DNA from 2 places in the Virgibacillus halodenitrificans genome. Region 2 is predicted to be linked to the other one. Evidence: a T-box and tRNA genes for the amino acid it is inferred to sense, from the RefSeq annotation. Region 2 holds a T-box; the other holds one or more tRNA genes.
What was found. A T-box is a leader RNA that pairs with one kind of tRNA and senses whether it is charged. The one in region 2 lies ahead of glyQ (glycine--tRNA ligase subunit alpha), so its partner is inferred to be a tRNA-Gly.
Positions count from the first base shown of each region.

Region 1: it encodes a tRNA-Gly, which carries the amino acid that the T-box ahead of glyQ (glycine--tRNA ligase subunit alpha) is inferred to sense. The anticodon was not compared.

Region 1 covers NZ_CP017962.1:1,522,702-1,535,422, reverse strand. Annotated here, with positions in the region: gene lon (endopeptidase La) at 1-343, opposite strand, end outside; gene clpX (ATP-dependent protease ATP-binding subunit ClpX) at 767-2,047, opposite strand; gene tig (trigger factor) at 2,363-3,649, opposite strand; gene BME96_RS08010 (tetratricopeptide repeat protein) at 3,783-4,763, opposite strand; gene BME96_RS08005 (DUF1259 domain-containing protein) at 5,255-5,650, shown strand; tRNA gene BME96_RS08000 (tRNA-Arg) at 5,928-6,001, opposite strand; tRNA gene BME96_RS07995 (tRNA-Gly) at 6,015-6,088, opposite strand; gene BME96_RS07990 (metallophosphoesterase) at 6,228-6,737, opposite strand; gene BME96_RS07985 (XTP/dITP diphosphatase) at 6,764-7,357, opposite strand; gene rph (ribonuclease PH) at 7,368-8,114, opposite strand; gene BME96_RS07975 (GerMN domain-containing protein) at 8,355-9,431, opposite strand; gene racE (glutamate racemase) at 10,325-11,131, opposite strand; gene BME96_RS07965 (MarR family winged helix-turn-helix transcriptional regulator) at 11,153-11,605, opposite strand; gene BME96_RS07960 (helix-turn-helix domain-containing protein) at 11,827-12,051, shown strand; gene BME96_RS07955 (acyl-CoA thioesterase) at 12,097-12,540, opposite strand.
Region 2 covers NZ_CP017962.1:1,666,462-1,679,182, forward strand. Annotated here, with positions in the region: gene era (GTPase Era) at 669-1,571, shown strand; gene BME96_RS08690 (YqzL family protein) at 1,667-1,813, shown strand; gene recO (DNA repair protein RecO) at 1,888-2,631, shown strand; T-box leader at 2,692-2,861, shown strand; gene glyQ (glycine--tRNA ligase subunit alpha) at 2,923-3,813, shown strand; gene glyS (glycine--tRNA ligase subunit beta) at 3,806-5,890, shown strand; gene BME96_RS08710 (transcriptional regulator CcpN) at 5,973-6,602, shown strand; gene BME96_RS08715 (pyruvate, water dikinase regulatory protein) at 6,636-7,439, shown strand; gene dnaG (DNA primase) at 7,956-9,770, shown strand; gene rpoD (RNA polymerase sigma factor RpoD) at 9,814-10,935, shown strand; gene cccA (cytochrome c550) at 11,673-12,047, shown strand; gene BME96_RS08740 (tRNA (adenine(22)-N(1))-methyltransferase) at 12,206-12,721, shown strand, end outside.

The DNA.
Region 1 (12,721 bases), 140 kb from region 2:
CAAGTTTCACAAATTCAACCATGAATTCATCATTATCTTCAATAAACCGCTCGATTTCCGCTCGATATAACCCTTCCACTAAAACCCTGATTGTGCCATTGGGGAGCTTAAGCATTTGATTAACTTTTGCTACAGTACCCACTTGAAAGATTTCATCTGGATCAGGCTCATCTATACTAACTTTCTTTTGAGCAGCCAGAAAAATGGTTTGGTCACCCATCATCGCTTTTTCCAAAGCAGCAATTGATTTATCTCGTCCTACATCCAGGTGCAACACCATGGATGGAAAGACAAGCAAACCTCGTAATGGAAGGAGGGGTAGTTGAATAGTCTCTTTTGTCATTTTTATTCCTCCAATTTTTATGTAATCTATACAGATTTTAATCGTTTTCTTTGGTTCATATGTTCTTAAAGTCTAAATAATACTCTTAATGTTGTAAAGCTCAACTTCTTAAAGCAATCAATTAGCTACTTTTAGTATTCACCTTCAAAATTATACTAAACATGTAATTTAGAAACAAATCAGAACACCGATTGTAGAATTTCGGATAAAATATTCCGTTCTAAACAAAATATTTTATTACCTTTAGCATATGTATTATTTTATTATTAAACTTCCACCAAATAGAATGAGAATTTAGATCTTTCAATCCAGACCTAATCATTGGACCAACTTTTATAAAAATTAATTCTGCAATGAAAAAGACTGACTACAGCCATTTCTAATTGAAACGACTAGCCAGTCTCCTTCTTTAGATTTTATAAATTAAGCACTCTCTTTTGGTAGCTTCTTATTTCCTTCTTTAACTGTACCGTCTCTAAATACCAGTTTCGGACTACCGTCTTCATCCAATACTGTATTTTTTGTAATAATACATCTCTCAATGTCTTCTCTGGAAGGCAACTCAAACATTACATCAAGCATAATGCCTTCTATAATAGAGCGAAGACCACGAGCACCGGTTTTTCTTTCTATTGCTTTTTTAGCAATCTCACGTAACGATTCTTCTTCAAATTCCAATTCAACATTATCGATTTGGAATAATTTTTCATATTGCTTGACCAAAGCGTTCTTCGGCTTAGTTAGAATTTCAACCAATGCATCCTCATCTAACGGCGTCAGACTGCCAATAACTGGAATTCTCCCTATGAACTCAGGTATTAAACCATAACGAAGGAGGTCTTCAGGTAATACCTTTGAAAGCAATTCTCCCATTTCTAAATCTTGTTGTTTTTCGTTTGCACCAAAGCCAATAACTTTCTTTCCAAGACGACGTTTAATCACTTGATCAATTCCGTCGAAAGCACCGCCAACTATGAATAGAATGTTGGTTGTATCAATTTGAATGAACTCTTGATGAGGATGTTTACGTCCGCCTTGTGGTGGAACACTTGCAACTGTACCTTCAAGAATTTTCAGTAACGCCTGCTGTACACCTTCTCCGGAAACGTCTCGAGTAATCGATGGATTTTCTGACTTACGAGCAACTTTATCGATTTCATCAATATAAATGATTCCTTTTTCTGCCTTTTCAACATCATAATCTGCTGCTTGAATTAATTTAAGAAGAATATTCTCTACATCTTCACCTACATAGCCTGCCTCTGTCAATGATGTTGCATCTGCCATCGCAAAAGGTACATTAATAATTCTGGCTAGGGTTTGAGCAAGTAGAGTTTTACCACTACCTGTAGGTCCAAGCATCGCAATATTACTCTTTGAAAGTTCTACATCGTCAGTTGAAGTCTTAGGGGAATTTATCCGTTTATAATGGTTATAAACCGCTACAGATAAATTCTTCTTTGCTTTATCCTGACCAATTACATAATCGTCCAGCGTTTCACATATTTCTTTTGGTTTGGGAATTTCCTTGAGCTCGGTTTCCTCTTCAGTTCCCAATTCCTCTTCCACTATTTCAGTGCAAAGTTCAATACATTCATCGCATATATAAACGCCTGGACCGGCAACTAACTTACGAACCTGATCTTGACTTTTACCACAAAACGAGCACTTTAATTGTCCTTTTTCTTCATTAAATTTAAACAATACACTTCACCCCTAAAAGTTTAAATCTACTCCTAAACACTTATTCAGGATTCAACTTTTATAGTCATCATATCAGATCAAAAATAAAAAACAAAACAATATACTTTAAAATTGTTAATAAAACATATATTTTCCATTTCTGGTTCATCAGCTTAACTTGTATATTTCAATTTAGGCTTCTTATACTATATGACAAAAATGAATATATATACGCTTCAACTTCAATCTGACTTAATATGAAAACAAGGTGCGTTTATAGCACCTTGTTTTCATATTAACCTTATTCAACTGCAATTAAACCTTTTAGTAGAGTTATTATACAGTTTTACTGTTCTCAACTAAGAAATCAATTGCTTTTCTCATTTTAAGTTCACCTTTAAGTGCATCTGTATTTCCGCCAAGCATTTGTTTCAATTGCTCAACATCTGTTCCGTACATAGAAGCCATGTTTTCCAACTCAGCGTTCAAGTCATCTTCAGACACTTCAAGATCTTCATTTTCCACGATTGCTTCTAAAGTAAGATTTGTTTTAACTCGTTTCTCTGCATCTTCTTTCATTTGCTCTTTTAATGCGTCAACGTCTTGACCAGAGAACTGAGAGTACATTTCAAGAGTCATTCCTTGCATTTGCAGACGTTGTTCAAATTCTTTAACCATTTGATCTAACTCTGTATCTACCATTGCTTCTGGAATAACTACTTCCGTATTTTCAGATGCTTTTTCAAGAAGTGTTTCACGCTTCTGATTTTCTGCTTCTTGTTTCTTTTGTTCTTCTAGTTCTTCTTTTTTCTTCTTTTTAAGCTCATCAAGTGTCTCTACTTCTTCATCTACATCTTTAGCGAATTCATCATCCAATTCAGGTAGTTCTTTAGATTTAATCTCATGAATTTTAACTTTAAAAGTTGCTTCTTTACCTGCCAACTCTTCTGCATGATAGTCTTCAGGGAAAGTTAAGGAGATTTCTGTATCTTCTTCTGCTTTCTTTCCTACCAATTGTTCTTCGAATCCTGGAATGAATTGTCCAGATCCAATTTCCAAGGAATGATTTTCACCTTTTCCACCTTCGAAAGGTTCGTCACCAAGAAAACCTTCGAAATCGATTACTACAGTGTCACCCTCTTCAACAGTACCTTCTTCTTTCACAACTAGCTCAGCATGATGCTCACGTTGATGCTCTATTTCTTTTTCTACATCCTCATCTGTTACTTCAACGGACTGTTCTTCTACTTCAAGACCTTTGTATTCACCAAGCTTAACTTCTGGTTTTACAGTTACTTTAGCAGTGAAAACTAAAGGCTTTCCTTGTTCAATTGTTTCAATATCAACTTCAGGCTGTGCTACAGGCTCAATATTTGTTTCTTCGATAGCTTTCATATAAGCATCAGGTAGTACAATATCTACAGCATCCTGATATAAAGATTCTACACCAAAACGGTTTTCAAAAATCTTACGAGGAATTTTCCCTTTACGAAAGCCGGGAATTTGCACATCTTTGGATACTTTTTTGAATGCTTGATCCAAAGCTTTATCAAATTCCTCCGGTGATACTTCAATTGTTAAGACTCCTTCATTTCCTTCTTGCTTTTCCCATTTTGCTGACATAAGTTTCCCTCCAAAATCTATTGTTTCATACATTTTTAACGTCCGTTTACTATAAACAAAGCATTTTTCAAATTTACAACCATCTTATTATAACATAATTAATATGCCTTTCAAGCATTTCTATTTAATCCATTCATTCTTCAATAATACTTAGATAGAGTGCTTCACAAAACTTAATTTCTTCTATATATTTATTTACTCTATCATTTTTATCTGCTTCTAACAAATTATGTATACTAACATACTCCTTGCCAATCATTATTATGGCATTAGCGATATGCTCTATATCTTCGGGAGGAGGTGATAGCGGATAACGAACATAAGCATATCGATACAGTAGCTTATTTATCAACTGAAACATAGATGGATTTTGTTGTTCCAGATCGCGTAATAGAAGAACAATTTCTTTAATAAAAACTTGCTCCATCATTTGCTCTGTATCCATAGGAACAACATTCACCGTATGTCCCAATTTGTTTATAGTAACAGCCGTTTCAAGCTCACTTTGCTGAAGCCAACAAAACAAGGCTGTTTTATTTACCGGATGTATTTCTTCATCGGCCAGATAAATAATCACTTTTTCGGATGGTTGCATATCTATATTACGTAATTTATCTATTATTCTCCACTGTTCTGCATGATTTTTATGAACTACTGCTTGTTCAAGTTCATTCATATATGTAGTTGATCTATCAATTGTTACATCTAGCTGCATCTTTTTACTCATATTGTAAAGCTGGTCAAATTGCTCTTTCATTTCGATCGGAGTTTTCCCAGAGGCATATTCATCCTCCACTTGCTCCATAAGTAATTGATATTGATTCGTTTGAAATAACAGTGTTAAATATACATGAAGATAGTGATAGTAATGCTGGTCTCTATTTTGTAATAAACCTTCACATATTTCTTGTGCCTCATTCTCTCTACCTAATTCCATAAGACAAATCAACTTCCCTACCATAACCTCATGACTATCTACCTGGTAGCTTATTAATTCATCAAGCTTAATTAATGCCTGTTCATACCTCTTTTCCTTTAGTGCCTGAAGACTTTCTTCCTCTAAAACACTTTTCCACTTAGGAAAAAGGATTACATTACTTGTGTGGTGCTCCATTACTTTCCTCCTTTCTTTTCCATGATGTAGTACTAGTATCTATGTTTTTCTATTTCATATACATTCCCCTTCACCATTGAATCTAAACAAACTAGGAAGGAGAGTTATAGTGAAAAAAGGAGAAACCAACAAGTAGGTTTCTCCTTGGTGACGTCTCAAGGCGGACATATATAAAAGGTAGAAGCTCGTCTAAACGATTGGATCGTCATCAGCTTTTGTAAAATATATGTAAAAAGATTATAACATAGCTCTCAAAAATTTCATTAGAGATATACTCTTTTATGTTAACATTAAATGGGAACTTTTCAAGGAATAATTACATCTTGTTTTTTAGGAGCAGTTGGTTAGTCTTATTTGGTCTTATTAAGACAAAAAAATATAGAGGATCTGTTGGTAGTTTTATATCATCTTTCCTTAACTCTTATTTTAATTTATCTTCCCTTGCATAAATTTCAAGCTAAGTCATATCATAAAATAGAGGTGAAAGACAAATGGAAAATTTTCAATATATTTGCCAACAATATGCACAAATCGTTAACGGCAAGCCCAAAATAAAAGATGGTGCTTGTACTGCAGATATAGGCCGTAATCTTAATGTCACCGTATTTGGTAGAACAAGTAAGAGTATTCTTACAGCGGAAATAACTTTTGAATCAATGGAGGCCAATGGAAACGCTCTAAACTTAGCTGAAGTAGCAGTACTTCAAGAAGAGCTCCCCCTATTTGTCGATAATTTAGCCAAAAACAATTTAACTGTTAGTGCAATTCATAACCATTGGATATTCACTAACCCATCCGTATTATATGTTCATGCTCAATCTATTGAACATCCCATCACATTTGCTCAAAAATTTGCAAATGCGTTTAGTGTATTGAAAGAAAAATAGCCTCTATTTAAAGAGGTGCCCCTCTCTATTTTATTATTCCACTTCAAATACTTTTCAATCTTATTAATCGTAACCGTTACTGGTTTTTAACTGTCCGTCAATTATCTTCAATAAAATGATGTTGTAATTTCTTGTGTAAAATTTGTGTAAAAACTTTACACAAACGACCTTATTTAAAATTAATCCCACAAAATAAAAGATCACTTACAAACACTGATATTTCAATGTTCATAAGTGATCCTCTGTGTCTTTATCTTACTCTGGATTGTTTTAATGACGTCCCAGGCAGGATTCGAACCTGCGACCCACAGCTTAGAAGGCTGTTGCTCTATCCAGCTGAGCTACTGGGACAAAAAGTTATGTATGGAGCGGGTGAAGGGAATCGAACCCTCATCATCAGCTTGGAAGGCTGAGGTTTTACCACTAAACTACACCCGCAAATAGAAAAAATTAAAATGAACTTTTTTAACGGACAAGAATCATTATATGTTTTATTTAAAGATTTGTCAACACATTAAATAACTTTTTTTAAAAACTTATCAATCCCTCCCATAAGAGACTGATAAGCTTTTTTATTTTAAAAAGATGCATTATAAAATAATTCGGTTATAGGTTCTCCGCTCTCTTCATAAAAAGAGACGGTAATATTAGAAGATGTTTCCCACTCCATTATTGCATAAGTAGCTTCTTTACGTCCTCTCGGTAAGCGGATGCTTCCCGGATTAATAAACAGCTGACTCCCCACTTGTTCAGCACCTGCAATATGAGTATGACCAAAGCAAATAACCTGGGCACCTAGTTCTTTAGCTCGATAACCAAGTGTTAATAAATTTGATTTGACTTGGTGCAGGTGACCATGCACAACACAAAAGGTTACTCCGTTTATTGTTAACGTTTGTTCCGTTGGATATCGATTATCAAAGTCGCAATTCCCTCCAACAACATAAAACTGATCTAATTCATCAGCATCAGCGTCTAATTCCGAATCTCCACAATGGATCATATAATCTGCGTTTTCCCTGTCTCTGACCGATAAAATTTCACTAGTAAGTCCATGGCTGTCACTAATGATTAACACGCGTGTCATATATATACCTACCTTTTTAGATGTTCTTATATATTTTTTATCCAGTCTTCCAATTGATTAATCGCATTCCTACGATGGCTAATTTCATTTTTTTGTTGTGCAGAAAGTTCAGCCATCGTTTTATTATAGCCTTGAGGAATAAATATCGGATCATATCCGAAACCGTGCGCTCCTCGAGGAGAAAAGGCTATTTCTCCTTCACAATATCCTTCGCGAAACACTGTTGCCTCTCCCGGAATTGCTATAGCCAGAACACACACAAATCTAGCCTTTCTTTTGTTTTTTGGCACATCTTGTAATTCTTTCAATACTTTATTCATATTAGCCTGGTCGTTTTTAGGTTCACCCGCATACCTAGCCGAGTAGATACCAGGCTCTCCATTTAGCGCATCAATGACCAAACCAGAGTCGTCGGCCAAAACAGGAATGGAAAGCATTGTAGAAATCTCTTCTGCCTTCAGTGCGGCATTTTCCTTGAAGGTAATGCCTGTTTCTTCCACATCTGGCATCACTTCTTGAAAATCTAACAGCGATTTTATGCTTATACCATACTTCCCAAAAAAACTTTTAAACTCCTCTGCTTTCCCTTTATTCTTTGTCGCAATAATTATTTCCTTCATGTTTTCACCCTTATTTCGTTTCTCCAATTCTATCGGACAAGTCACCAAGCGTATTGCGTTGAATTTGAAAAATTTCTTGCAGTCCATCATTTGCTAGCTTCAACATTCTCATTAACTGAGCATTGGTGAACGTTGCTTCTTCTCCAGTACCTTGTATTTCCACAAACTCTCCTGTTCCAGTCATGACAACATTCATATCAACTTGTGCTTCAGAGTCTTCTAAATAGTTGAGATCCAGTATTTCCGTTCCATTAGATAAGACACCAACCGATGTTGCACCAAGAAAGTCTTTCACAGGCATTTTACTAATGGTACCTTTATTAAGCAATTCACCAAATGCCAGCACCACTGCAACAAATGCACCGGTAATGGACGCAGTACGTGTACCACCATCAGCTTGAATTACGTCACAATCCACCCAAACAGTACGTTCCCCAATTTTCTCCAGGTCAACAACAGAGCGTAAAGCTCTTCCTATTAATCGTTGTATTTCCATGGTTCGGCCGCTTACTTTTCCTTTTGAGGACTCCCTAATATTCCTTTGTTCTGTGGCTCGGGGAAGCATTGCATATTCCGCAGTGATCCACCCTTTCCCCTGCCCACGCATAAATGGAGGAACTCTATCTTCAATACTTGCATTACATATGACTTTTGTATTTCCTACCTCAATTAGTACAGAGCCTTCAGGATGGTTTATATACTCTGTTGTTATCTTAATAGCACGTAAATTATCTGAATTTCTTTGATCGTTTCTCATTTAAATTCCTCCTTGTTTCATCAATTAGCTTAACATATTTTTCCGTAAATCAACATGTTAATACATAATCGGGAACATAATTAGTTAAAGTGCAGGCCTTAGAAATTGAAAGTCTGGATAGGGTCGATTAACTGAACCCATTTATAAATCAAAAGTAACAGCCACATGAAAGCACACAGGATAATACAGGCTATTTTTAAGAAAGAAGAAAAAGAAGAGGCTTATAAAAGCCCCTCCTTCCTAAAGTTTTTCAGTAGGCATAAAAGTTTGTTTTGTTACAGGTTTGCTATAGGCTTCTCCGTTCTCGTTAACTATTTTTTCAATTCCCTCTACACTTACTTTCACGGCATCGATTGATTGCTGTTCCGTAAGAGTACGAACTAAAGTTTCCATAACCTCATCTGAGATCATTGACTTCTCTTGATCTTTTAGTATATCTTTACTAAACTCTATTTCTAACACGCCATCCTCTAATTTAGGTGCTTTTGTAATTAATGTCTTCGCATTAAATACGTGCTTTACGTTTGTATTAAATCCAGGTCCTTCAAGTAGTGCCTGGACAATAGATTGGTACGTATTTTCACTATCTGTTTCAATATATTGAGTTACTGGTACATAGTAGCGGTTTTCATTATGCTGGGTTGGATAATACATTGTTACTGGTTTACTTCCAATCAAGTCAAGTGTGTCTGTATCTGTTATGTTAACCCCATTAGCCTTGGAATAACCCTCATTGATCGGAGTCCCGTTTACAGGCATTTCACTTAATGGGTAACCATTTACCCTAAGTTGTATCTTATCCACGTTATCAAACTGAGTTAGCGTATGTGTCATCGATTCAAGTATTTTTAATTCCTCTTCTGCTTTATAGTTCTCAAATTCTTTCGAAACATCTACAACCATGGTGCCGTCTTCCTGTAAATCCAATCCTAATATTTCTGTACCTTCTGGCAGGACTGCCTGAAACCCATTTGGCAAAACAGACGTAACAGGTCCACCTTTCACTAAGTACTCTAACACCTGACTAGCTACTTCATTTGTTTCTGGTTTAGGTAATTCTACTGTTTGAGCTGCAACCATTCCGTTCGCATCAATTAAATATAATTGGCGAGCAACCATTTCGGCTGGAGCTTCCTCTCCACTTGCTTCCTTATTTTCCTTAGCTTCACTTTCTTGTTCAGGGTTTTCCAGTTTATCAACTTCCTCAGCATTTTTTGGTGGATCCATTTCCTCTAAAGACTGTTCTCCCTGAAAACATCCTGTCAATATAATCGAAAGCGTTACAGCACCTGTTACAATTAAACCGCGCTTCAGCATGTCTCTACCCCCTATGATGGTTTGTACTACTATATATACGAGCTATGCATTAAAATAGACCATTCAACTTAAAATTTATTTAAAAAAACATAAGAAAAATAAGTAGGCTCCCTTTGCCTTAACATATGAATGGAGATGGAGTGAAATATTCGCTATTTAAATTAAGGTGGCTTTCAATGGGTGCTCTTCCATATTTAAGAAGATAAAGACAAAGGAAGTTTATAGAACATGTATTTAAAAATACTTAGTGTTGAAATAGCTGGATCAGAATCTATAAAATAGGTAAAACAATGGCTGTCTATTCCCATCTATTAACACATGGTTCAATTGGTGAGCCGGAACTGTATATTACTAGACTTCTAAAGGCAATTGCATTTCTACGCAGTTGGAGGAAACTGCGACGTAGTGAAAACTTATTTCCCAATTAATATAAAATAGCTAAATAACACCGCTACGGAAAAATACTACGCATTCCGGGGTCTCATCTATGCCTCATCTCCCCCAGGAGTCTCCGTATTTTTCCTTCGCTACTATTTACTATTATACCTAGGAAGAAAAATTGCGTCTGCATACCCTTAATATGCTGTGTACGAATTGATTGGAGTGGAGGGCGGCGACTCCTGCCGGAATAGCATGAGGCGAAGACCCTGGACGGAGCGTAGCGGAGGAAGCGGCTGAGGCCATGCCGGCGGAAAGCGTCCGCCTGAAACGCAAATCAATGGGTGCTTCCTTTGCAAATTGAATTACTCCATTTTCCACAAGATACGACGTAGTATATCTATTTTGCGAATTTGTTAAAAAAACACCATTTACTTAATATCATTGAATTAAAATTTCATAGTTCTTAAACAACAAAGTCAGAACCCATTTGTAGTTATGGATTCTGACTTTTATTAAATCATCGCCTTCTCAATACGTACACGTTTGAAATTTGACTTTTTAAAAATGGTTTCTGATATTTTGCTAAATATCTTCAACTCTCCAGTAGTATAAAATTCATGAGTAGGTTTTTTGTTGCCATTGGCTAATAAATGATGCATTGAGAGCAAAGCACTAGTTTCTCTTGCTGTTTCCTCACTGGAGGAAATAATTGTTATATTTGCTCCCATTTCCTTCTGAATAGTATTTTTAATTAATGGATAATGTGTACAGCCAAGGATTAAAGTATCCATTATTTTATTATTTTTCAACGGTTTTAATGTTTCCTTTACAACGCTTTCTGCTTTTTCACCAAACATTATTCCTTGTTCAACCATAGGTACAAACATAGGACATGCTAAAGAATCAACAGTTATTGCAGGGTTTATATTTACCAAGGCATCCTTGTAAGCATTGCTGCGTATTGTACCTTCTGTACCAATTACCCCTACATGATTATTTTTTGTCCACTTTATGGCAGCGCGCGCTCCTGGCTGAATAACACCTAATACAGGTATATCCAGTTTATCTTGCAACTCTTTTAGTGTAAAAGCAGTTGCCGTATTACAAGCAATTACTAACAACTTAATATTTTTTTCAAGCAAGAAAGAGACCATTTCCCATGTGAATGCTCTTACTTCTTGCTCTGATCTTGGGCCATAAGGGCATCTCTTTGTATCTCCTATATAGATTAACTTCTCTTTAGGTAGTTGACGCATTAACTCGTATGCTACTGTTAAACCGCCGACACCGGAATCGATAACACCAATCGCTCTTTGCATATATTCCCCTTCTTTATGCTATTATTTATTATTTACTTTCCTCATTTGCTCATGTAAAAAATCCAATAATTCGTTTAGAGATTCTGTTTGCTCTTCAGTAAAATCTTCTAAAACTTCCCCTAAATAAACTTGTCTCTTCTCAATTACCTCTTGTATAATCTGCCTTCCTTTATCCAAAACGCGAATGCGCACTACTCGTTTATCTTTTGAATCTTTAACTCTTTCTACAAGTTCGTTTTTCTCCATACGGTCTACTAAGTCAGTAGTTGTGCTAAAAGCAAGGCTGATTTTATTGGATAACTCACCAATTGTTAGTTCCTCATTTTCCACTAACCATTGTAAGGCAACAAATTGTGGTGAAGTGATGGGATAATTAGTCAAAATCTTTCTGCCATTTTGCTTAATAATCCCAGATATATAGCGCATTGTTCGTTCTATATTATTTATTGTGTATGTTGAAGAATTTTTTTCCAAAAGAGCTACCTCCTGCTTGCATATATGTAAATAAAATAAGTCTTTTCGACATAAGATTATTATAACAAAGATTTCTTTATTCCATATTCAAAATGTTGTTTGTATAATGGGCATTCCATAAACTAAATATACGCACTGTTTTATAACTTCCTTCATACGCTATATTGACTAAATAATTTCCCTTCATTTGCAGCTCTATGACAGCAAGGAGGGGTTAACACTTGAAGGACAACGAGTATAAACCGAAGCAATTACTGACAAAGCGAGAAAAAGAAGTGTTTGAATTGTTAGTACAAGACAAAACAACAAGAGAAATTGCCCAAGAATTATTTATATCAGAAAAAACTGTCCGTAATCACATTTCTAATGCTATGCAAAAGCTTGGAGTCAAGGGGCGTTCACAAGCAGTAGTTGAGCTCCTGCGCATGGGGGAGTTAAAGCTTTAGAAGAACCGACTTTCCTTCGGGAAGTCGGTTTTCCATCTTTCACACCTAAGCGTTCGCCAGCTTTTCTTTAATGGATTGTTCGAGTGATATCGGCTTTCCTGATTCAGCTTGAACAAATACCAATCGTCCTCTACCTGTTAATGCGATTTCTTCCTTTTCATCAATAGCCATATAATGTAAATCAACAGATGAGTTACCGATATGATGTACTTTTACATATAATTGTATTTTTTGATCAAAAAATATCTGTTTTAAATAATTGCATTGTAAGTCACCGACAACCGGAATTGCCTTATCTGTTGATGAGCTAGTAAATAATTCCAGTGACTTTAAGAACTCAATTCTGGCTTCTTCAAAATAAATAAACGGAGAAACATTATTTACGTGGCCAAACATGTCCGTTTCTGAGAAACGAATGGAAATAGGGATTGAAAATGAAAATTCTGAACGCCATTGTTCCATATCCTCAATATAAGTTATCTTTGACAATTTATATCCTCCTAAACAACTAAAAATTTCTCTCTTTAAATTATTGTTTTTGCTACTTACCTCGATTATTTGCATAAAAACAGAGTAATCCAGAAATTATTTAATATTGTTCTTTAAACAACTGTCGCTTATAACTTTGATTTAAAAAAATGACCCCGACCATTTTATTGGACAGGGGCCA
Region 2 (12,721 bases):
TCCTCATGCTACGCATTCCGGGGTCTCACCTATGCCTCATCTCCCCCAGAAGTCTCCGTATTTTCCTCCGCTCAGAGTACTTCTTTAAAAGTATTAGGTTATTATTAGAAGCTGAAATGTACTCACTTTTATATTTTGCGTACAAGTTGTTGAGTCTAAGCCTATCTGGTTCTTAGGTAACACTACGCTGTATTCTGCAGACTAAAACTCATACAAATTGATTGGAATGGAAGATGGCGACTCCAGCCGGATAGCATGAGGTGAAGACCCTGGACGGAGCGTAGCGGAGGAAGCGGCTGAAGCCATGCCGAGCGGCAAAGGAGACACTGTGAGGTTACGAACAGATGTCGCGCTTGTACCCGGAGGTGTGAAAGCGTCCATCTGTAATGGAAATCAATGGGCTTGTCCGCTTTCTACAGTGGCTTATTAATTATAAAAGTTTTCTCTAGTTCGCATTTTGCTCCAAATATGAATGAACAAAGTTCGTTTGTGCTCCAACTTTTGCAGTAGAACCTTTTTATATTTGTTTAATTTTGGTGATAAACAGGAAAATATGTAATAATTTACGTAAGCAGATAATTTTTTTAAAGCTTTTGTCGAAAATATGAAAAGATGCATTTTTTATAGTATCATACAAATAAGAGAGAATTCGTCATGGAGGATACAACATGGACACAAATTTCAAATCAGGTTTTATAGCAATTATTGGTAGACCGAATGTAGGTAAATCCACATTTATGAACAGAGTTATTGGTCAAAAAATTGCAATAATGAGTGATAAGCCCCAAACAACCCGAAACAAAATCCAAGGAGTGTTAACTCAAACTGATGCTCAAATGGTGTTTATTGATACACCAGGAATTCACAAGCCTAAACACCGCTTGGGTGATTTTATGGTAAAACTTGCGGAAAACACACTTAATGAGGTTGATGCCGTATTATTTATGATTAATGCAAGTGAAGGATATGGCAGAGGAGACCAATATATATTAGATCGCTTACAACAAGTTAAACGACCAGTCTTTCTAATAATAAATAAAATAGACTTACTTCATCCTGACGAGCTTTTTCCGTTAATCGAAACTTATAAAGATAAATATGAGTTTGAAGAAGTTATTCCTATTTCCGCATTACAGGGAAACAATGTAAATCATTTACTGGAAATCTTAAAACAGCATCTTCCTGAAGGACCTCAGTACTATCCTGAGGACCAGGTTACGGATCACCCTGAAAGGTTTATTATGAGTGAGCTAATAAGAGAGAAAGTGTTGCAGCTTACAAGAGAAGAAGTCCCGCATTCTATAGCAGTGGTAATTGAGAATATTGAAAAAAGAGATTCAAATGCAATTTTTATCCAAGCTACGATTGTAACAGAAAGAAAAACACAAAAAGGTATCCTAATAGGCAAGCAAGGAAGCATGCTTAAAAGTATTGGTAAATATGCACGCTTGGATATTGAAGCATTACTAGGTACCAAAGTTTATCTTGAATTGTGGGTAAAAGTAAAAAAAGACTGGCGGAACAAGCAAAGTCAATTAAATGAATATGGTTTCCGCAGTGATGAGTATTAATTCTGGTAAATTTTTATACTAATTGTTCTCCGTTATATGGTGATTCTATATAGTAAGTTACATTTTTTAATTAATAAAGAAAGGTGGGGTTTCTTGTGATCGACTTAACGTGGAAAGTTTTTAGTCAAACGGGAAACATTGAAACCTATTTACTCATGAAGGAATTAGAAAATGAACCAAATACAGTTGAAAGTAAAAAAACTCAACAAGAAGACATGTCTTCGATTAATTTAAACTTGTAGAAATTATATAATTCACTTCTCTGGGGAAGAGGATGGACGGAGAAGCTCTTGTGTGTAAAGAAAGGTGAGCATGAATGCTTGAAAAAGTGGATGGGGTTATTCTAAAAACGCAAGACTATGGAGAAACACACAAAATCATTACCATTTACAGTAGGAAATTAGGGAAGATATCCACTCTTGCTCGCGGTGCCAAAAAAACTAAAAGTAGAATGGCTGCAGTTACGCAGCCGTTCATTTATGGAAACTTTTTCGTTTATTTAAACAAAGGTCTTAGTACCATTCAGCAAGGTGAAATTGAATATTCCTTTAGAGCAATAAGGGAAGACATATTCAAAACAGCTTATACAGCATATATTACAGAGCTAACGGATAAAATAGTTGATCCTCAGATTCCGGATCCATTTTTGTTTGAGGAATTGTATCAAACCATGTCATGGATTGAGGAACATGAAGATGTGGAAATACCAATAATGATGTATGAATTAAAGATGTTTGCCAAAGGTGGCTTTGGACCAATGGTAAACGGTTGTGCAAATTGTAATAACAAGGAATTCCCATATGCATTTTCCATAGCTGAAGGTGGGCTTTTATGTAAAAGGTGCCGATATTTGGATGAAAAAGCTATTCCTTTACCGGATTCAGTGTCTAAATTACTCCATCTGTTTACAGCCGTTGAGTTAAAACGTATTGGGACTATTTCGGTAAAATCAGAAAATAGGCAGTTGATCAGAAAGATACTTGATGCATATTATGAGCAATACGGTGGATATTTTTTGAAATCCAAAAGATTTTTAAGACAGTTAGATCTTTTAAAATAGGCTTCTTTTGTTGACAAAACAGAGGGTTTTGAGTAATATGTTTTTTACATATGTTCATAATATATTGCATTGATAGAGAAGAGTACTTTTGACAACTATTTAAAGCGAGTTCAGGAGAGTGGGAGCTGAACAATGGATCAAGAGGAATGGCACTCTGGAGCAATAATATTAAAGTGGCTCTTTATTAAAGAGCAAATAGGGTGGAACCGCGGTTAGAACCCGTCCCTATGTCTGCATATATACAGACATAGGGACGGGTTTTTAGATTTATATAAAAATGGAGGGTTAACAATGTTAAACATACAGGAAATGATTTTAACGTTACAAAAGCATTGGTCTGAACAAAATTGTATTATCATGCAGGCATATGATGTAGAAAAAGGCGCAGGTACAATGTCGCCCATGACTCTATTAAGAAGTTTAGGTCCAGAACCATGGAATGTCGCTTACGTAGAACCGTCAAGGCGTCCTGCTGATGGAAGATATGGAAATAACCCAAATCGATTATATCAACACCATCAATTCCAGGTTATAATGAAGCCTTCGCCAGAAAATATACAAGATTTGTATTTGGAATCATTAAAAAAACTTGGTATTGACCCTTTGGAACATGATATACGATTCGTGGAGGATAATTGGGAAAACCCTACACTCGGTGCAGCAGGTCTTGGATGGGAAGTTTGGTTAGATGGCATGGAGATTACTCAATTCACCTATTTCCAACAAATTGGCGGGTTAGAAGCAAACCCGGTTTCCGTTGAACTAACATATGGTATTGAACGCTTAGCATCTTATATTCAGGATAAAGAAAATGTATTTGACTTGGAATGGACCAAGGGTGTAACTGTAAGAGATATTTTTTATCAACCGGAAGTTGAACACTCTACGTACACATTTGAGGAATCAAATACAGATATGTTATTTCAGTTGTTTTCCATGTATGAGCAAGAAGCGAAAGTAACAATGGAAAAAGGTCTTGTGTTTCCTTCCTACGACTATGTTTTAAAATGTTCTCACACCTTTAATTTATTGGATGCTAAAGGAGTAATCTCTGTCACCGAAAGAACTGGATATATTTCCAGAATAAGAAATTTGGCAAGAAATATAGCTAAAGCCTATGTTGCTGAAAGAGAACGTCTAGGATTTCCTATGATGAAAGAAGGAGGAAAAGTTAATGAGTAAAAATGTATTGTTTGAAATCGGCCTAGAAGAACTCCCTGCACGATTTGTTGACAGTGCAGAAAAACAATTAGCAGATAAAACAGCAGCTTGGCTTCAAGATATGCGAATCTCTTATGACTCTATTAGCTCTTATTCAACCCCAAGAAGATTGGCCGTCATCATATCGGACATAGCTGAAAAGCAAGCTACTGTTGAAGAAGAAGCAAAAGGTCCTGCGATAAAAATAGCAAAGGATGATAGTGGTAATTGGACAAAAGCAGCAATTGGATTTACAAAAGGCCAGGGCAAAACTCTGGAAGATATTTATACAAAAGAAATAAAGGGAACTACTTATATATTTGTCCAGAAAAAAATTGAAGGGAAGTCTACCTTCGATTTGTTGCCAGACTTTAAAAATATTATTGAATCCATTCAGTTTGGAAAAAACATGCGCTGGGCAACTGAAACAATAAGATATGCCCGTCCAATTCGTTGGTTAGTAGCAATGTATGGTAATGAAATAATTCCTTTTGAGATTGCTAACGTCAAGACAGACAAATTTACTTTTGGCCATCGTTTTCTAGGTGAAAAAATTAATTTGGAAGAACCAATGGACTATCAAAAGCTTTTATATGAAAACCGGGTTATTGTTTCTTTAAAAGAACGAGAACAACTAATATGTAATCAAATAAAAGAAATAGAAAACAAAAATAATATTACTGTACCAATTGACCCTGAATTATTAGCAGAGGTACGAAATCTTGTCGAATACCCAACAGCATTTATGGGTTCATTCGATAAAGAATACCTGCAGCTGCCACCTGAGGTACTTATCTCTTCAATGAAGGAGCATCAGAGGTATTTTCCTGTTAAATCTCAAAATGGTGAGTTACTGCCATATTTTATTGGAGTTAGAAATGGGGATACTCATTCGCTTGATAAGGTTGTCAGGGGTAATGAAAAAGTGTTGCGGGCAAGATTATCGGATGCGCAATTTTTCTATGAGGAAGATCAGAAGCATACGCTGGAATTCTATCTGGATAAGTTGAAAAGAGTAGTCTTTCAAGAAAAATTAGGAACTATCAGTGATAAAATAGAGCGGGTCGTTCATATCACGAAGGAACTAGTTGAATTATTAAATTTAGACCCAACTACTGCCAGAGCTACTATACGAGCAGCTGAACTATGTAAGTTTGATTTAATGACAAATATGGTAAATGAATTCACAGAGCTCCAGGGAGTGATTGGTGAAAAATATGCTGCCATCTTTGGAGAAGAGGAAATAGTATCTAAAGCTATAGGTGAGCATTATTTACCTAAGGAGGCACATGGTCAGTTGCCTAATACGGTAAGTGGCGCTATTGTGAGTATTGCTGATAAATTAGACACTATTGTAGGTTGTATCTCCGTTGGGTTGGTGCCTACTGGTTCACAAGACCCGTATGGATTAAGAAGACAGGCAGCAGGTGTATTACGTATATTGAATCATAATAAATGGGAACTTGCAGTAGAGGATCTACTGGATATTGCTAAGAAGTTATTTAAAGATATTAAGGTGGAGCAAGAGGCAAAGCCAGATATATCTACGACTTTGGATGAGTTTTTCCGTATGCGAGCGACATACTTAATGAGGGAACTGGAAATAGAGCAGGATATTGTTCAGGCAGTGTTAAGTGACGGTATTAATATTTTCTATTACACGATTGATAGGGCAGCAGTGTTAGCTGCAAAAAGAAATGAAAAAGACTTTAAAACCAAGGAAGAAGCATTGGTCAGAGTACTAAATCTAGCTAAAAAATCCGAAGAAACAGTAATTAATATAGAACAATTTCAAACCGATTCTGAAAAACAGTTGTACCACGCTTTCTTAGAGGTTAATGAAAAGTTTACAGAGTTTGAAAAGAGAAGAAATGCAGAAAAAGCTTTACTTACACTAAGTAATTTAGCAGACCCTATCCACTATTTCTTTGATAACAACATGGTTATGGATGATGATGTTAAAATTCGAAACAACCGGTTAGCATTAATTAATCAAATTGCTGAGTTGATTTATAGGTATGCTGATTTAACAAAAGTGGAATGGAAGCAACAGTTTTAAAAAGCCTTAGATTTTCTTTTCATCTTAAATGGTATATACTAATTACAAGTAGTATGTCATATTTTTGGTAGGTGGTGAAAAGATGGAACTTTCCAAACGTCAGGAACAGATTATTGAAATTGTTAAAGAAAACGGTCCAATTACCGGTGAAAATATAGCTGAACGACTGCATTTAACCAGAGCGACGCTAAGACCAGATTTAGCGATCTTAACGATGGCGGGCTTTTTAGAGGCACGTCCTCGCGTTGGTTACTTTTTTACAGGTAAGACCGGATCAGAATTACTTACAGAGCAAATTAAAAAATTTAAGGTGCATCAGTTTCAGCATATACCTATTGTGGTCAAGGAAAATGTTTCGGTTTATGATGCTATTTCTACCATGTTTCTGGAAGATGTAGGAACATTATTTGTGGTTGATGGAGACTCTTGTTTAACAGGAGTACTCTCCAGAAAAGATTTGTTGAGAGCGAGCATAGGTCAACAGGATCTAAATGCTGTGCCTGTTCATATTATTATGACTAGAATGCCTAATATAACTGTCTGCAGAAAAGAAGATCTCTTACTTGATGTCGCCAAAAAACTAATTAATAAACAAATTGACGGATTACCTGTTGTAAAAGATGTAGAAGCCGGTTTAGAAGTAGTAGGCAGAGTAACGAAAACTACTATTACAAAAGCATTTGTTGAATTAATTGTTGACGACAAAGTATAGGAAAAGCTATGACAATAGGAGAGGGGTATACATATGAAAGCTAAACCAATTGTATATGTGTTGTCTGATTCTGTAGGGGAGACAGCGGAGCTGGTGATTAAAGCTGGTTTAAGTCAATTTAATAACGGTGAATATAAAATTCAGCGGATCCCTTACGTAGAAGATACGGGTACGATCGATGAAGCACTACAATTAGCTAAGGAAAAAAAAGGTCTGATTGGCTTTACATTAGTAGACCCTACGTTAAGAAATTATGTGAATAAACAAGCTAAGTTATTAAATTTAGAAGCGATTGACATCATGGGGCCGATGCTTTCTTCGATGGAGAAGGTATTTAAAAACTCACCTAAATTGGAAGCGGGATTAGTTCATAAATTGGATGAGGACTATTTTAAACGAGTAGAAGCAATTGAATTTGCGGTCAAATATGATGACGGACGAGATGCTCGAGGAATTGCCAGAGCAGACATCATATTAATTGGGGTTTCCCGGACTTCTAAAACACCTCTGTCACAGTTTCTTGCTCACAAACGACTGAAGGTTGCTAATGTACCTATAGTCCCTGAAGTAGACCCTCCAGAAGAACTGTTTGAAGTGGATCCTTCTAAATGTATCGGACTGCGCATCAGTGCAGAAAAATTAAATGATATTCGAAAAGAGAGACTGAAGGCATTAGGTCTTGGAGATCAAGCTACATATGCAAATATGAACAGAATTCATCAGGAATTAGAATACTTCGATAATATTGTTGATAAAATTGGTTGTGAAGTTATTGATGTATCTAATAAGGCAGTGGAAGAAACAGCGAATAGCGTACTCCAGCTAATAAATAAATAAATAAATACAAGCTCTCAATTTATTTAGCGAAATATGAATATGCGAAGTAATGTTTATTGGAGGAAGCGACAATTTTAAACTGTTTCCAATTCTTAAGTAAAAACATTCTGCTAATCAACGCAGAATGTTTTTACTTCTAGTGAATATATATAAACCTAGAATGATTTAATGGTAATTTTGCTTATTATGTATTATAATATTTTTTTGTGTAAAGATATATAAATAATGGTAGTTATTCTTTTTGCGTTTGTCGTATATTCTGAAAAATAAAACATTCATTTAGAAGCAGGATTTTACGATTAATATGTAGAATTAACTTTAGAGAGTAATTATTATACGTGCTTAGAATTAATTGTAGTAAGCAAAATCTTTGATTGAAGATGGCTTTTCTGTAAACCTCTATCCTTCTACTTTAAAGTACAAGAAGGAGTTTTTTTCGGCACTGTGAAAAAATTTGTCGAAAATAAAGGGTTTTTCTTTCTAAGAGCGAATAATATTATAGTATGGTGATGTAAAATGGCTAAGCAAATTCCTGAAGAAATGATAGAGGAAATACGAAATGCCAATGATATTGTGGATGTAATTGGAGATTATGTCCAATTAAAAAAACAGGGCAGAAACTATTTTGGTCTTTGCCCCTTTCATGGTGAAAACACGCCTTCTTTTTCAGTTACACAGGAAAAGCAGATTTTTCATTGTTTTGGTTGTGGAAAAGGCGGGAATGTTGTGACATTCCTTATGGAGCTTGAAAACTATTCTTTTTATGAAGCATTACAGTATCTTGCTAAACGTGTAGGCAAGGATTTGCCTGAAGCAACCTCGGGTAAAACAGCTTCTATATCTAGTGAAAATCAAAGTATATTATCCGCTTATGAATGGTTAACTAAACTTTATCACCATTTATTACGTTATACAAAAGATGGGAAAGAAGGTTATAGTTACTTTCAAAGCAGAAACGTAAGTGATCATGCGATTGATGAATTTCAGCTGGGTTTTGCTCCAAATATAAAAGATTTCACTGCGGAATTCCTGAAAAAAAAGGGATTCCATCAGCAATTATTAGTGAAAGCAGGTTTAGTCTCCTTACAAGATGATAATAGTGTAACTGACAGGTTTAGAGGAAGAGTTATATTTCCGATAAGGAATCATCTTGGTCAGACAGTCGGCTTTGGCGGACGTTCTTTAGGAAGTGGAGAACCAAAATATTTAAATAGCCCCGAAAGTGAACTTTTTCAAAAGGGGAGGCTATTATATAATTTTGATTTAGCTAAAAAACATATTAGGAAAGAAAGCCGCGTAATTATATTTGAAGGATATATGGATGTGATCTCAGCTTATCAAGCAGGTATAAAAAATAGTGTAGCCACATTAGGCACAGCACTTACTGAATATCAAGCTAAGTTAATTAACCGCTATGTTGATACATCTATACTTTGTTATGATGCAGATAAGGCGGGTTTGGAAGCAACATATAAAGCCGCCAATCTATTACTTAGTGTGGGCTCAGATGTAAAGATAGCTCAACTTAAGGACGGTAAGGATCCCGACGATTTTATCAGAGAATATGGCGCAGAGGCATTTGAGAATGAAGTGATACGTAGCAGTGACACATTCATGGCTTTTATGATGCGGTATCTAAAAAAGGATTTCAACCTAAGTCTGGAAGGAGACCGTATTGATTATGTAGAAGCTGTGCTTAAGCAGCTGGCTTTGATTGAGAGTTCTATTGAACGGGAATATTACTTGAAAGAGTTAAGTGTGGAATTTAACTTATCCATAGAGACACTTGCACAGGAAATAAATACACTGCGGGAGAATTCTGGTGCTTTCAAGGATAACACAGACAAGAAAAGCTATACTAATACAAATGGAGCTAAATACAAACGTCAGAAATTAATGCCTGCTTATTACAATGCTGAAAGACAGTTGATTTCTTATATGCTTCAAGATGGCACAATTGCGGATAAAGTTCGCGAAGAAATCGGCGCTTCCTTTAATTTGGAAGAACATAAAATAATTGTTACTTTCTTGTATGCTTTTTACGAAGAAGAACAATTGCCAGATGTGAGTTTGTTTATTGAACGACTTGATGACCCAAATTTAAGGAAGTTGGTAAGTGAAATAGCCATAACTGATATCCAACGAGATATTAGTGACCAGGAGATTAATGATTATATTAGAATAATCAGGGCAGAATCTCAAGACAAAGCTAATATTATTTCATTAAAAGAGCAGCAAATAATTGCAGAAAAACAGAGTGATCCAATCAGGGCTGCTCAGATATTGAGTCAAATAATTGAAATGCAAAAACAAATGAAGAATACGTACTAGCAGAATTTAAATTTTAATGTAGTTTTTGGAAGGAGGGGGACTCATGGCCGAAAATAAGCCTTCCCAATCAAAAGGAAATGAGTCAGAATTAACACTTGAACAAGCGAAGGATCAATTATTGGAAATGGGTAAGAAGCGTGGTGTTCTGGCTTATGAAGAAATAGCAGACCGACTATCCAATTTTGTAATTGAATCTGATCAAATGGATGAATTCTATGATTACCTTGGAGAACAGGGTGTTGAGATAATTGGTGAATCAGAAGACGATCCAAATATGCAGCAAATAGCAAAAGAAGAAGAATTCAATCTAAATGATCTGAGTGTACCATTAGGAATTAAAATTAACGACCCCGTCCGGATGTATTTAAAAGAAATTGGACGAGTGGACTTGCTTTCAGCTGCTGAAGAAATTGACCTGGCAACTAGAATTGAAAAAGGGGAAGAGGAAGCAAAGCGTCGACTTGCTGAAGCAAACTTACGACTAGTAGTTAGTATTGCAAAAAGATATGTTGGTCGTGGGATGCTTTTCCTTGATCTTATTCAAGAAGGTAACATGGGACTTATTAAAGCTGTAGAAAAATTTGATTATCGCAAAGGGTTTAAATTCAGTACGTATGCTACTTGGTGGATACGGCAGGCAATTACAAGAGCTATTGCAGATCAGGCGCGTACGATTCGTATACCGGTTCATATGGTGGAAACAATTAATAAATTAATTCGTGTACAAAGACAGCTTCTTCAGGATTTAGGCAGAGAACCCACACCTGAAGAGATAGGTGAGGAAATGGAGCTTTCTCCTGATAAAGTTCGTGATATATTGAAAATTGCCCAAGAACCCGTATCCTTAGAAACACCAATTGGAGAAGAAGACGATTCTCATCTAGGTGATTTTATTGAGGACCAGGAAGCTGTGTCCCCATCTGACCATGCAGCATATGAACTATTAAAAGAACAACTTGAAGATGTACTCGACACATTAACAGATCGTGAAGAGAATGTGCTTAGACTACGCTTTGGATTAGACGACGGAAGAACAAGAACCCTGGAAGAAGTTGGAAAAGTGTTTGGAGTAACCAGGGAAAGAATTCGGCAGATAGAGGCAAAAGCACTCCGTAAATTGAGACATCCAAGCCGTAGCAAACGACTTAAAGACTTTCTGGACTGATATGTTAGTCATTGGGCACATGTTATGTGTGTGCAATGACTAGGCATGTTTTATTAGCCGGGTAATAAATTTACTGCATCGAGGTGAAACCAATGCAGGATGACCGGATTCCGACCATTATAAATGAAATTCACTTCTGGAGAGAAAACAATTTGCTCCCAGAGGTATATTGCGACTTTTTGTTAGCTTTATACACAAAAGGAGAAGAGGAAAAGTCACCGCCAGTACAAGAAAAATCAAAAATATTTTTTTTAATCCAAAATATTGTAATGGTGCTTCTGATACCGTTTTCATTTCTTGTATTATATTTTACGCAATTTCCATTTTTTTTGCAACTTGGTTTTTTAATTCTTTTTCTTTCATACTCTTGTGGGATATATTTATATGTTAGAAATTCAGGGGGTATAACTGCTAGTATTGGATTGATTAACAGTATGCTACTCATTCTGTTGGTGTCTATTACGGTGAGCAAAGCATATGTTGAATCTGTTTGGTTTTCTTATTTTATATTATTTACTCAGTTTACTTGCTGGTATTTACTAGGCAAAAAGCATAATCAAAGTTTTATAGTAATCATTAGTATATTGGCTATACTATTTTTAATTATTTATATTGCTGTACCAATTGTTTTGTAAATTTTCACAGGTAAACACTTTAAACTCTGTGAAATTTCGAGTAGAATATATATAGTCTTTTCAATTGTAATAGATTAAGGGGATACATAAGGAGGAAACATAATGAAAAGAAACCCGGTTGTTCCATATGCTATCATTGCACTAATAGGAATTCTAGCAGTAATTGTCATTTCATTTGTAGGGTTGAATCAGAGAGATGATATTCAAAAGGCAGAAGAAGGCGGTGGAGAAAAAACAGAAGAAGCACAAGAAGGAGCTTCTGATGATCCACAAGCAATTTTTGAAGGTAACTGCGCTAGCTGTCATGGTGCGGATTTATCTGGAGGTGCAGGCCCCGACTTGACTCAAGTTGGAAGCAGACTTTCAGCAGAAGAGATTCAGGATGTTATCATAAATGGTAGAGGTTCTATGCCTGCTGGAATGGCGACAGCTGATGAAGCAAAAATTCTAGCTGACTGGCTTGCAGAAAAAAAATAAATTAAATTTTATAAAAAGAGAAGCTTTCTGCCATATTGAACAGAAAGCTTTTCTTTTTAAAAAATAAAAAATGAACAGCGAGTAGTTTTATTTAGCTTAAATGCAAAGCGCTTAAGCAGTTCTTACCACCTACTAAGAAATTGAAAGTGGAGATATAGATGACAAACAACATTAAATTATCTAAAAGACTAAAACAAACAGCCTCTTTTCTTCCAAAGGGCGCAAAATTCGCAGATATTGGCTCCGACCATGCTTATTTGCCTTGCTATGTTTGTCTAGAAGATAAACAAGCCAAAGCGATTGCAGGTGAAATAAACGAGGGGCCATTTCAAAGTGCTACACAAACTGTTCGGGGCCATGGACTAGAAGAAGTTATTGATGTGCGCTTAGGTGATGGACTAGAGGTACTCACTGCAGGGGAAGTAACTCAAGTTGTTATTGCTGGAATGGGTGGGTCTTTAATTCGTTCTATCTTACAAAAAGGGAAAGATAAAATCGAAAGTGTAGACCGAATAATTGCTCAGCCAAATGTTGATGCAAGAGATGTACGTGAGTGGTTCGTGCACAATAATTTTATGATATCTGAAGAAACTATAATTGAAGAAAATGGCCATATATACGAAATTGTAGTTGGTGATCGACATTCAGGAGCAGTTTATCCAGAATTGAGTGAA